One region of the Leisingera daeponensis DSM 23529 genome, then DNA from elsewhere that is predicted to be linked to it. Evidence: riboswitches for the same ligand, from Rfam matches in the RefSeq annotation. Region 1 holds a riboswitch; the other holds the start of a gene.

Region 1 (5,712 bases):
CGTCACCGCCTCCTGCACCGAATGGCAGCCGGCCGTGTTGGGCAGGATGCGGCAGCCGGTGTGCCGCAGACTCTCCCAGAACCCGGCGCCGGAGCCATCGGCGGTTTCGCGGCGCAAGCTGACGGTGATGATTTCCGTGCCGCTGGACCGCACCGCCGCCGCCAGAACCGCAGGCGAGGGGTATTGCGCTGTGCCCAGCAGCAGCCGCGAGGTGATCTCAGTTCCGTAGACTTCCATCTCAGCCTCCCTGCATCGGCGCCAGCACTTCCAGCCGGTCGCCATCGCACAGCTGCACCTCTTCCCGCTTTTCGCGGGCCACAAAGGTGCCGTTCAGCGCGGTCGCAACCGCCGAGCAGGCAAAGCCCAACTCGTGCAGGACCGCCTGCAGATCGGTTGCCGACACCTCACGCGGTTCGGCGTTCACGATAATCTTCATCCGTTGTCTCCTGAAGCAGGCGGCGGGCCGCGGCTTCTGCCATCGCGGGGGCAAGCAAAAAGCCGTGCCGGTAAAGCCCATTGAGGTAAAGCGTGCCGCCCTGTTCGGTCAGCCGCGGCAGGTTGTCGGGGAAAGCCGGGCGCAGCCCTGCGCCGGTTTCCGCCACGCTGGCCTCCGCAAAGCCCGGATGCAGGGCGAAGGCAGCACTCAGCAGTTCACTGAGCGAACGCAGGGTGATGCCCCGGCCGGAGCTGCTCTCGATCATGGTGCCGCCGATCATGAAAAACCCGTCCCCGCGGGGCACCAGGTAAAGCGGCATCCGCGGATGCAGCAGCCGCAGGGTGCGGCTGATCTCCACCTCCGGGCAATGGAGGACGGCCATCTCGCCGCGCACCGGGCGCAAGCCGGGCAGGGGCGCGGCCATGCCGGTGCAGTCCAGCGTGACACGGGCCGGGGCGGGGGTGCCATAGCGGATCTCCACCCCCAGCGCCTGCACCGTTGCGCTCAGATCGCGCAGCGCGCGCCGCGGGTCCAGATGCGCCTCCTGCTCAAAGAACAGCCCTTGCGCAAACCGCCCCGCCAGCGCCGGTTCCAGCTCCGCGATCTCCGCCCCGCCCACGCCCCGGTGGCCGGTGGTGCGGCGGGCAAATCGGGTCAGCTCTGCCCGGTCGCGGGCAGGCGCCACCACCAGCGTGCCGCGCCTGTGGACCGGGGTGATCCTGGCCCACCAGCCGGCGGCGCGGCTGCCGAGGGTGATCACGTCCTCCTCGGCGCTTTCGCGTTCGCACCACGGCGCCAGCATGCCGCCGGCAAAGCGCGCGACGCTGCTGTCTCCGGGCGTTTTCCCTCGTTCATAGACCGTGACCGCCGCCCCGCGCTGCGCCAGCTCATAGGCGCAGGCGAGACCGCCGAGGCCCGCGCCTGCGATGGTGATCATTCCGCCGGTTCCACAGCCTCAGGTGCAGGCACATAGAGTTCGCCGCCCTCGCGGAACTTGGCAGCCATCGCCTCCATGCCCTCTTTCTGCGCTTCGGCGCGGATGTCGTGGCTGATCCGCATCGAGCAGAATTTCGGCCCGCACATGGAGCAGAAATGCGCCACCTTATGGGCCTGTTTCGGCAGGGTCTGGTCGTGGAACTCGCGCGCCGTGTCCGGGTCCAGGGAGAGGTTGAACTGATCCTCCCAGCGGAACTCGAACCGCGCCCGGCTCAGCGCATCGTCGCGGCGCTGTGCGCCCGGCAGCCCCTTGGCCAGATCGGCGGCATGGGCGGCGATCTTATAGGTGATCACGCCGGTCTTCACATCGTCGCGGTCGGGCAGGCCCAGATGCTCCTTCGGGGTCACGTAACACAGCATCGCGCAGCCGAACCAGCCGATCATCGCCGCCCCGATGCCGCTGGTGATGTGGTCATAGCCCGGCGCGATGTCGGTGGTCAGCGGCCCCAGCGTGTAGAACGGCGCCTCGTGGCAGCACTCCAGCTGCTTGTCCATGTTCTCCTTGATCTTGTGCATGGCGACATGGCCCGGCCCCTCGATCATCACCTGGCAGTCCTTGGCCCAGGCGATCTTGGTCAGCTCGCCCAGGGTTTCCAGTTCGGCAAACTGCGCCTCATCATTGGCATCCGCGATGGAGCCGGGGCGCAAGCCATCACCCAGCGAGAAGCTGACGTCATACTGGCGGCAGATGTCGCAGATTTCCTCGAAATGCTCATAGAGGAAGCTTTCCTTGTGGTGATGCAGGCACCATTTGGCCATGATCGAGCCGCCGCGCGAGACGATGCCCGTCACCCGGTTCACCGTCATCGGCACCATGTGCAGGCGCACGCCCGCGTGGATGGTGAAATAGTCGACGCCTTGCTCTGCCTGCTCGATCAGCGTGTCGCGGAACACCTCCCAGGTCAGATCCTCGGCGATGCCGTTCACCTTCTCCAGCGCTTGGTAGATCGGCACGGTGCCGATCGGCACCGGGGAGTTGCGCACGATCCATTCGCGGGTGTTGTGGATGTTGCGCCCGGTGGACAGGTCCATCACCGTGTCGGCGCCCCAGCGGATTGCCCAGACCAGCTTGTCCACCTCCTCCTCCATCGACGAGGTCACGGCGGAGGTGCCCATATTGGCGTTGATCTTCACCTTGAAATTGCGGCCGATGATCATCGGCTCGAGTTCCGGGTGGTTGATGTTGGCCGGGATGATGGCGCGGCCGGCGGCGATTTCGGAGCGCACGAATTCCGGCGTCACGTAGTCCGGGATATTGGCGCCGAAGTCGTTGCCGTCGCGGTTTGCATGGCACGGCGACAGCTCGCGCAGCTGATTTTCGCGGATCGCCACGAACTCCATCTCCGGGGTGATGATGCCGGCGCGGGCATAGGCCAGCTGGGTCGGCGCCTTGCCGTCCTTGCCGCGCAGGGGGGCCGGTTTCACCGGGAACTCCGGCGTCAGCCGGCCGCCCTCGACAAAGCCGTTGTCCTCGGGCTTCACATCGCGGCCCTGATAGCTCTCGACGTCGCCGCGCGCGAGGATCCACTGGCGGCGCAGGCCGGGCAGGCCCTGGCGGATGTCGGTCAGCACATCCGGGTCGGTATAGGGGCCGGAGCTGTCATAGACCGGCAGCGGCGCCTCGCCCGCGGTGGGGTGGGTGGAGATTTCCCGCATCGGCACGCGAAGGTCCTGGTGGACCTCGCCGCTGACGTAGATCTTGCGCGACGCGGGCAAGGCGCCTGTGGTGATCTTGGGGTTGGGGACGTTCATCTGGTGTTCCTCCGGGCCTTCGGTTCAAAAACACCAATTGAGCCGGGACGGAGGAAAACGGGCAGGGGGGTGTACAGCCGGTGTACGGCCTGTGCACGCATGCTGCCTGTTCGAAACACGGGCCTGCCGCCGGGGCGCGCACCATGCTCCTAGCTTCCTACGCCAGTATCAACTGGGTCAGGTTCAAAGGGTCGCGCCGCCGGTCCGGGTTGCCCCGCACCATGACGCCTCTCAGTCCCTTGGGCGGGACTCCCCTGCGTGCCTATAGGGCTAGGGGAGGTGCGGGGCTCCCGTCAACCGGAATCTTTGTAGATATTTTTTATTATTTACAATCATATGTTTGGGTGGATTCTTGCTCAAAATCCGGGGCAAATCGCTGCAGTGCGGCTTTGGTGCTTGATCGGCGCTTGCAAAATTATCTATAAAAATCCGCAACGCCATCCGCGCATGGCCAACAGGTATAGAGAACAGGAGACAGCATGCTGGACGCTGCACCCATCCGCACCGACTGGACCCGCGAGGAAGCGGAAGCGATTTACAACAAGCCTTTCATGGACTTGCTGTTTCAGGCGCACACCGTGCACCGGCAGTATTTCGACCCCAACCAGGTGCAGAAATCCAAACTGCTGAGCATCAAGACCGGCGGCTGCGCCGAGGATTGCGCCTATTGCTCCCAGTCGGCCCGCAATGGCGCGCAGCTCTCGGCCTCCAAGCTGATCGAGGTGCAGCGGGTGATCGCCGAGGCCAAGAAAGCCAAGGAAGGCGGGGCGACCCGCTACTGCATGGGGGCCGCCTGGCGCTCGCCCAAGGACCGCGACATGGCCGCGCTGGAGGCGATGGTGAAAGGCGTCAAGGATCTGGGCATGGAAACCTGCATGACGCTGGGCATGCTGGACGAGGAGCAGGTGTTCCGCCTGCGTGACGCAGGTCTGGACTATTACAACCACAACATCGACACCTCGGAGCGCTACTACTCCGAAATTATCACCACCCGCACCTTTGCCGACCGCATCGACACCCTGAACCGGGTGCGCGAGGCGGGCATCAAGGTTTGCTCCGGCGGTATCGTCGGCATGGGCGAGAAGCAGCTGGACCGCATCGACATGATGCTGGCGCTGGCTACGCTGGACGCGCACCCGGACTCGGTGCCTGTCAACATGCTGATCCCAATTGCCGACACGCCGCTCGCCAATGTCGAGAAACTGGACCCGATCGAATTCGTCCGCTCCGTGGCGCTGGCCCGCATCCTGATGCCGAAATCGCATGTGCGCCTTTCGGCGGGCCGCACCGATATGTCGGACGAGATGCAGGCCATGTGTTTCTTTGCCGGCGCAAACTCGATCTTCGTGGGCGACACGCTCTTGACCGCGGACAACCCGGAAGAAGACAAAGACCAGCAGCTGTTCGACCGTCTGGGCATCACCGCGATGGCGGCAGGCTGCGACGGCAGCCGCTGATGGCGGGCGCCTTCCCGAGGCATGAGACATCGCTGGAAGCGCTGCGCACGCGCGGGCGCTACCGGCAGCTGATGCCGCGGGACGGGCATGACTTTGCCTCCAACGACTACCTTGGGCTGGCGGGCAGCGATGTGCTGCGCGCCGCCGCCGCCGATGCGCTGGCGCGCGGTGTGCCGGTGGGGGCGGGCGGTTCGCGCCTGTTGCGCGGCAATGATGCAGAACATCAGCTGCTGGAAGCGGAGGCGGCGGGGTTCTTCGGCACCGAGGCCGCTCTGTTTATGGGTGGCGGCTTCAACGCCAATCAGGCGATCTTCTCCACCCTGCCGCAGCAGGGCGATCTGGTTCTGTATGATGCGCTGATCCACGCCAGCGCCCATGACGGGATGCGGCTGGGCCGGGCAGAGACCCGCAGCTTTGCCCATGGCGAGGCGGAGGATGCCGCACGGGTGCTGAAGGCTTGGCGCGCTGACGGCGGTACGGGGCAGGCCTGGATCGCGGTTGAGGCGGTTTATTCCATGGACGGCGACCTGGCACCGCTGGAGGCGCTGATGGCGCTGGCGGATACGGAGGGCGCAGTTCTGGTTGTGGATGAGGCGCATTCGACCGGCGTGTTCGGCGATCTGGGCCGCGGGCTGGCACATGAAATCGCCCGCCGCCCGAACGTCCTTTCGTTGCATACCTGCGGCAAGGCGCTGGGCGCTTCCGGCGCTTTGATTTGCGGCCAGCGGGTTCTGATCGAAACGCTGATCAACAAGGCGCGCGGGTTCATCTTTGCCACCGCGCCGTCGCCCTTGAACGCGGCTTTGGTGCGGGCCGCCTTGCGGGAACTGCAGCAGAACCCGGGTCGCCGCGAACGGGCGTGGCAGGGGATCACCCATGCTCAAGACGAGGCCAAACGCCTGTGCGGGCTGGAGGGCTTCGAGAGCCAGATCCTGCCGGTGGTGATTGGCGATGACAAACGCACCATGGCGCTGGCCTCAGCCATGCAAGGCCATGGTTATGACATCCGCGGCATCCGCCCGCCGACGGTGCCGCGCGGCACTTCGCGGCTGCGGCTGTCGATCACGTTGA
Region 2 (5,712 bases), 2.5 Mb from region 1:
GGCCGGGCAGGGGTCCTTGCGCGATTTGGCGGACGGGCAGTCCGGCTTTGACGCAGTGGCCCGGCAGGCGGATGATCTGGCGGCGATCCTCTACACCTCCGGCACCACCGGCCGCTCCAAGGGCGCGATGCTGAGCCATGATAACCTTGCCTCCAACTCGCTGACCCTGCGCGATTACTGGCGGTTCACCAAGGACGACGTGCTGATCCACGCGCTGCCGATCTTCCACACGCACGGGCTGTTCGTGGCAACCAATGTGGCGCTTTTTGCGGGCGCTCAGGTGGTCTTCCTGCCGGGGTTCGATGCGGATGCCATCTTAGAGGCGATGCCCGCGGCCACGGCGCTGATGGGGGTGCCGACCTTCTATACCCGGCTGCTGGCGGACAAGCGGCTGACGCGGGAGCGGGCGGCGAACATGCGCCTGTTCATCTCCGGCTCCGCGCCGCTGCTGGTCGATACCCACGAGCAATGGGAGGCCCGCACCGGCCACCGCATCCTGGAACGCTACGGTATGACCGAAACCAACATGAGCACGTCAAACCCCTACGAGGGTGAGCGCCGGGCCGGCACCGTCGGCTTCCCATTACCGGGTGTCGAAGCGCGGGTGATGCGGGATGGCACTGAGGTGCCCGCCGGAGAGATCGGCGTGCTGGAAGTGCGCGGGCCGAACGTGTTCCAGGGGTACTGGCAGATGCCTGAAAAGACGGCGGAGGAGCTGCGGCCGGACGGTTGGTTCATCACCGGCGACATGGCGAAGATCGACGCCGACGGCTATGTCACCATCGTCGGGCGCGAGAAGGATCTGATCATCACCGGCGGGTTCAATGTCTACCCCAAGGAGGTTGAAAGCCTGATCGACGATCTGCCCGGCGTGCTGGAAAGCGCGGTGATCGGCGTGCCGCATCCCGACTTCGGCGAGGGTGTGGTGGCCGTGGTGGTGCCGGAGGGTGAGGGCACCAGTGCGGAGGCGATCAAGGCGGCTTTGTCCGGGCAACTGGCCAAGTTCAAGCAGCCGAAGGAGATCATCCTGCTGGACGCCCTGCCGCGCAACACCATGGGCAAGGTGCAGAAAAAAGCCCTGCGTGAGGAATACGCAGGGCTGTTCACCTAATAATCACTCGCTCGGGCCAACGGCCCGGGCAGCGCCCGTCCGCCCGCGGACGGTCACTGCCCTAGTGCTGGTGGGCTTCCGAGTGGCCTTCCTCTTCGCGCCATTCCCGCACCGCCTGCACCAGGATCTGGAAGGCAGAGTTCAGGAACAGACCGCCCATAATGCCGGCCACGATCAGGTCCGGCCAGCCGGTGGCGGTGCCCCAGACGCCAAGTGCGGCAATCATCACCGCCACATTGCCGATGGCGTCATTGCGCGAGCACAGCCAGACCGAGCGCACATTGGCATCGCCGTCCTTGTAACGGGCCAACAGCATGACCGAGATCAGGTTAGCCGCCAGCGCCATGAATCCGATCAGGCCCATGATCTGCGCCTGCGGCACGCCGACGTAAAACACCTGATAGATGGTGGAACCGAACACCCACAGCCCCATCAGCAGCAGGCTGATGCCTTTCCCCAAGGCCGCCAGCGCCCGCGTGCGCAAAGTGGCACCGATCACTGCCAGCGAAATGCCATAGGTCAGCGCGTCACCCAGAAAATCCAGCGCGTCCGCTTTCAGTGCCTGGCTGCCGGACATCTGGCCCGCGCCCATTTCCACCGCAAACATGCCGGCATTGATGGCGATCACCAGCCAAAGCCTGCGTTTGTAGTCGTCTGAGACCCCGTCGAATTTTGCGTCGTGATTGCAGCAGCCTGCCATTGCTCTTGTCCTCATTTCCGATTCGGGATCAATGTAGGGCCTCTAGTCACTAGAGCTTCAAGAGGTTTCTTCAGATGTTTTCCATCGGCCAGCTGTCCAAGGCCACCGGCGTGAAGGTGCCCACCATCCGCTATTACGAGGAGATCGGCCTGCTGCCGCCGCCGGGCCGCAATGCCGGCAACCAGCGCCGCTACGGGCAGGACGGCATGGATGCGCTGGGCTTCATCAAACATGCGCGCGATCTCGGGTTCCCGCTGGAGGACATCAAGGTGATGATGTCGATCGAGGGACAGCTCGGCGAGGATTGCTCAGAGGTCCACCGCATCGCCGAGGCCCAGCTGAGCGCAGTGCGGGCACGGATTGCCCGGCTGGAGCAGCTGGCGGGCGAGCTGGAGCGCATCACCCATCTGTGCGGCCACGGGCAGGGCGGAGAGTGCAAGGTGCTGGCGGCGCTGGGCGATCACGGGCAATGCGAAGGCGAGCATTCCTGAACGGCAAAGGGTGAAGCCTGCCACAGCACGCCTCACCCCTGAAAATAGGATATTGCCCTGCTTAGGGTCTGTTAGTCAGCCGATCCGGCCCTGGTTTTCTCCGATCTGGCCGCGGTGCAGCAGCAGGTGGTCCAGGATCACGCAGGCCATCATCGCCTCGGCCACGGGCACCGCGCGGATGCCGACGCAGGGGTCGTGGCGCCCCTTGGTGATCACCTCGGTGGCGGAGCCGTCCTTGCGGATCGACTTGCGCGGGGTGAGGATGGAGGAGGTCGGCTTCACTGCAAACCGCACCACCACATCCTGCCCGGTGGAAATCCCGCCCAGGATGCCGCCGGCGTGGTTGGAGGAATACTCCGGACCGTTTTCGCCCATGAAGATCTCATCGGCGTTTTCCGAACCCTTCAGCCGGGCGGCATTCATGCCCTCGCCGATCTCGACGCCCTTGACGGCGTTGATCGACATCATCGCGGCGGCCAGATCGGTGTCCAGCTTGCCGTAAACCGGCGCGCCGATGCCTGCGGGAACGCCGCGGGCGACCACCTCCACCACCGCGCCAACCGAGTCATGCGCTTTGCGCAGGGCCTGCAAGTAGTCTTCCCACTCCTGCACCGCGCCTGCATCGGGGATCCAGAAATCATTCTGCTCGATCGCGTCCCAGTCAAAGCGGCTGCGGTCGATTTCCAGCTCGCCCATACGGGTCATGTAGCCCTTGATTTCGAGCCCCGGGACCAGCGCCTTGATTGCTTCACGTGCAACACCGCCGGCCGCAACCCGCGCCGCGGTTTCGCGCGCCGAGGAGCGGCCGCCGCCGCGGTAGTCGCGGTTGCCGTATTTCTGGAAATAGGTGATATCGGCGTGGCCCGGACGGAAGGTCTGGGAAATCTCGCCGTAGTCTTTCGAGCGCTGGTCGGTGTTCTCGATCATCAGCTGGATCGGGGTGCCGGTGGACATGCCGTCGAACACGCCGGACAGGATCTTCACCGCATCCGGCTCATTGCGCTGGGTGGTGTTCTTGTTTTGGCCAGGCCGGCGCTTGTCCAGCCACTGCTGCAGCATTTCCGGCTCCAGCGGCACGTTCGGCGGGCAGCCGTCGACGGTGGCGCCAAGCGCGGGCCCGTGGCTCTCGCCCCAGGTGGTGACGCGGAAGAGGTGTCCAAAGCTGTTCATCGACATGCGGCGCGGTCTCCTTTGGGCCGTGCTTAGCGGGCAGGGGCCTGTGTCTCAAGAGGGTTTCTCTGCGGCAAACGGGGCAAGGGGGCGCTGCCCCCGCCGCCTGCGGCGGCTCCTCCGGGATATTTTCAGCCAGATGAACAGGGGATCCTGGTTCCGGGCGGTCCAGTTTCATCAAGCCATAGGTCCTGGGGGTCTTTGGCTTGTGTTTGCTGCGCCCCGGGCCTAAGGTCCGCGCCACCTCGGGGTGCGCGCAAGCGCTGAGATGACACCCGTTGAACCTGAACCGGATCACACCGGCGGAGGGAAGGTACTGGACAGCCTCCACCCTTGCCCAAAGCCGCAAAGGAGGATGGCATGAAACATCTTGCATTTGCAGCGGGATTGCTTGGCGCCTCGGCCGCTTTTGCCGAAACGCCCGAACTCACCGTTTACACCTATGACAGCGTTGTCTCCGATTGGGGCCCCGGCCCGGCTGTCGAGAAGGCATTTGAGGAAGTCTGCGGCTGCGACCTGAAGCTGGTCGGCGCGGGCGACGGCGCGGCGCTGCTGGCGCGGGTCAAGCTGGAAGGCGCGCGTTCTGATGCGGACGTCGTTCTGGGGCTGGACACCAACCTGACCGCGGCGGCCAAGGAAACCGGCCTGTTTGCGGAGCATTCGGTCAGTGCGGAATATGCGCTGCCGGTCGAGTGGAGCGACGCGACTTTTGTGCCCTATGACTGGGGCTACTTCGCCTTTGTTCATAACGCCGATGCAGCGGCGCCCGCCGATTTCAAGGCGCTGGCCGCCAGCGACAAGAAGATCGTGATCCAGGATCCGCGCTCCTCGACCCCCGGTCTGGGCCTGCTCTTGTGGGTCAAGGCCGCTTATGGCGACGAGGCGCCGGAAATCTGGAAAGGCCTCTCTGACAACGTGGTGACCGTGACCAAGGGCTGGTCCGAGGCCTATGGCATGTTCCTGGAAGGCGAGGCCGACATGGTGCTCTCCTACACCACCTCGCCCGCCTATCACCTGATCGCGGAGGAAGACGGCTCCAAGGCGGCGGCGGCCTTTGATGAGGGCCATTACATGCAGGTGGAAGTTGCCGGCAAACTGGCAAACAGCGACCAGCCGGAGCTGGCCGACCAGTTTCTGGCCTTCATGGTGTCGGACGCTTTCCAGTCGATCATCCCGACCACCAACTGGATGTATCCGGCTGTGACGCCCGAGGGCGGCCTGCCCGAAGGCTTTGAAACCCTGATCGCGCCGGAGAAATCGCTGCTGCTGAGCGAGACGGAAGCCGCAGAGGTGCGCGATGCGGCGCTGGGCGAATGGCTGGACGCGCTCAGCCAGTAAGCGCCCTGCCCGGGACCGGCGCGGCCCTTTTGGTGGCGGTGCTGATTCTGGGAACCCTTGGGGCTGTTGCCCTGAGGGCTGAAGCAGGCAGTGGCTTTGGCGCCAGCGATTGGGCCGCGCTGCGGTTCACGCTGACCCAGGCGGGCCTGTCGGCGCTTTTGAGTGTTGGCCTTGCCATCCCCGCCGCCCGCGCGCTGGCGCGGCGGCGGTTCCCGGGGCGGAGCCTGCTGATTGCGCTGTTGGGCGCGCCCTTCATCCTGCCGGTCATTGTGGCCATCCTTGGCCTGCTGGCGGTGTTTGGCCGCGCGGGCTGGCTGAGCAGCCTGCTAGGGATGTTCGGGCTGGAGCCGGTGCAGATATACGGGCTGCACGGAGTGGTGCTGGCGCATGTGTTCTTCAACCTGCCGCTGGCGATCAGGCTGATCCTGCAGGGCTGGCAGGAGATCCCGGCCGAACGCTTCCGCCTGGCGGCGCAACTGGATGCCGGGCCGCTGGCGATGTGGCGGCTGCTGGAAGGCCCGATGCTGCGGCGGGTGGCGCCCGGCGCGCTGGCTGTGGTGTTTGCCATTTGTCTGTCCAGCTTTGCGGTGGCGCTGACCCTGGGCGGCGGGCCACGGGCGACGACCTTAGAACTCGCCATCTATCAGGCCTTCCGGTTTGATTTCGACCTGGGCCGTGCGGCGCTGTTGTCGGGCTTGCAGCTGCTGCTGACTGGCGCCGCCGCGCTGGTGGCGCTGCGGGTGTCAGCGGGCGAGGGCTTTGGCGCCGGCCTCGACCGTGCGGTGCGGCGCTGGGACGGGCAGAGCGCCCTGGCGCGCAGCTTGGATGGCTTTTGGATTGCCCTGTCCGCCGCGTTCCTGCTGCTGCCGCTGGCTGCTATCGTGCTGGCGGGGCTGCCGGGT

Evidence for each region. A riboswitch is a leader RNA that binds a small molecule or an ion and turns the genes downstream of it on or off. The one in region 1 is predicted to bind thiamine pyrophosphate.
Region 2: linked by a shared signal. The riboswitch ahead of thiB (thiamine ABC transporter substrate binding subunit) and the one ahead of thiC (phosphomethylpyrimidine synthase ThiC) in region 1 are both predicted to bind thiamine pyrophosphate.

The regions. Positions count from the first base shown of each region.
Region 1 is NZ_KI421500.1:350,629-356,340, forward strand. It holds gene DAEP_RS0102090 (thiazole synthase) at 1-237, opposite strand, end outside; gene thiS (sulfur carrier protein ThiS) at 239-436, opposite strand; gene DAEP_RS0102100 (FAD-dependent oxidoreductase) at 405-1,373, opposite strand; gene thiC (phosphomethylpyrimidine synthase ThiC) at 1,370-3,184, opposite strand; TPP riboswitch at 3,322-3,450, opposite strand; gene bioB (biotin synthase BioB) at 3,664-4,641, shown strand; gene DAEP_RS0102115 (8-amino-7-oxononanoate synthase) at 4,641-5,712, shown strand, end outside.
Region 2 is NZ_KI421500.1:2,878,414-2,884,125, reverse strand. It holds gene DAEP_RS0114655 (malonate--CoA ligase) at 1-1,111, shown strand, start outside; gene DAEP_RS0114650 (cation efflux transmembrane domain-containing protein) at 1,173-1,811, opposite strand; gene DAEP_RS0114645 (MerR family transcriptional regulator) at 1,886-2,302, shown strand; gene aroC (chorismate synthase) at 2,378-3,478, opposite strand; TPP riboswitch at 3,709-3,800, shown strand; gene thiB (thiamine ABC transporter substrate binding subunit) at 3,833-4,810, shown strand; gene DAEP_RS0114630 (thiamine/thiamine pyrophosphate ABC transporter permease ThiP) at 4,786-5,712, shown strand, end outside.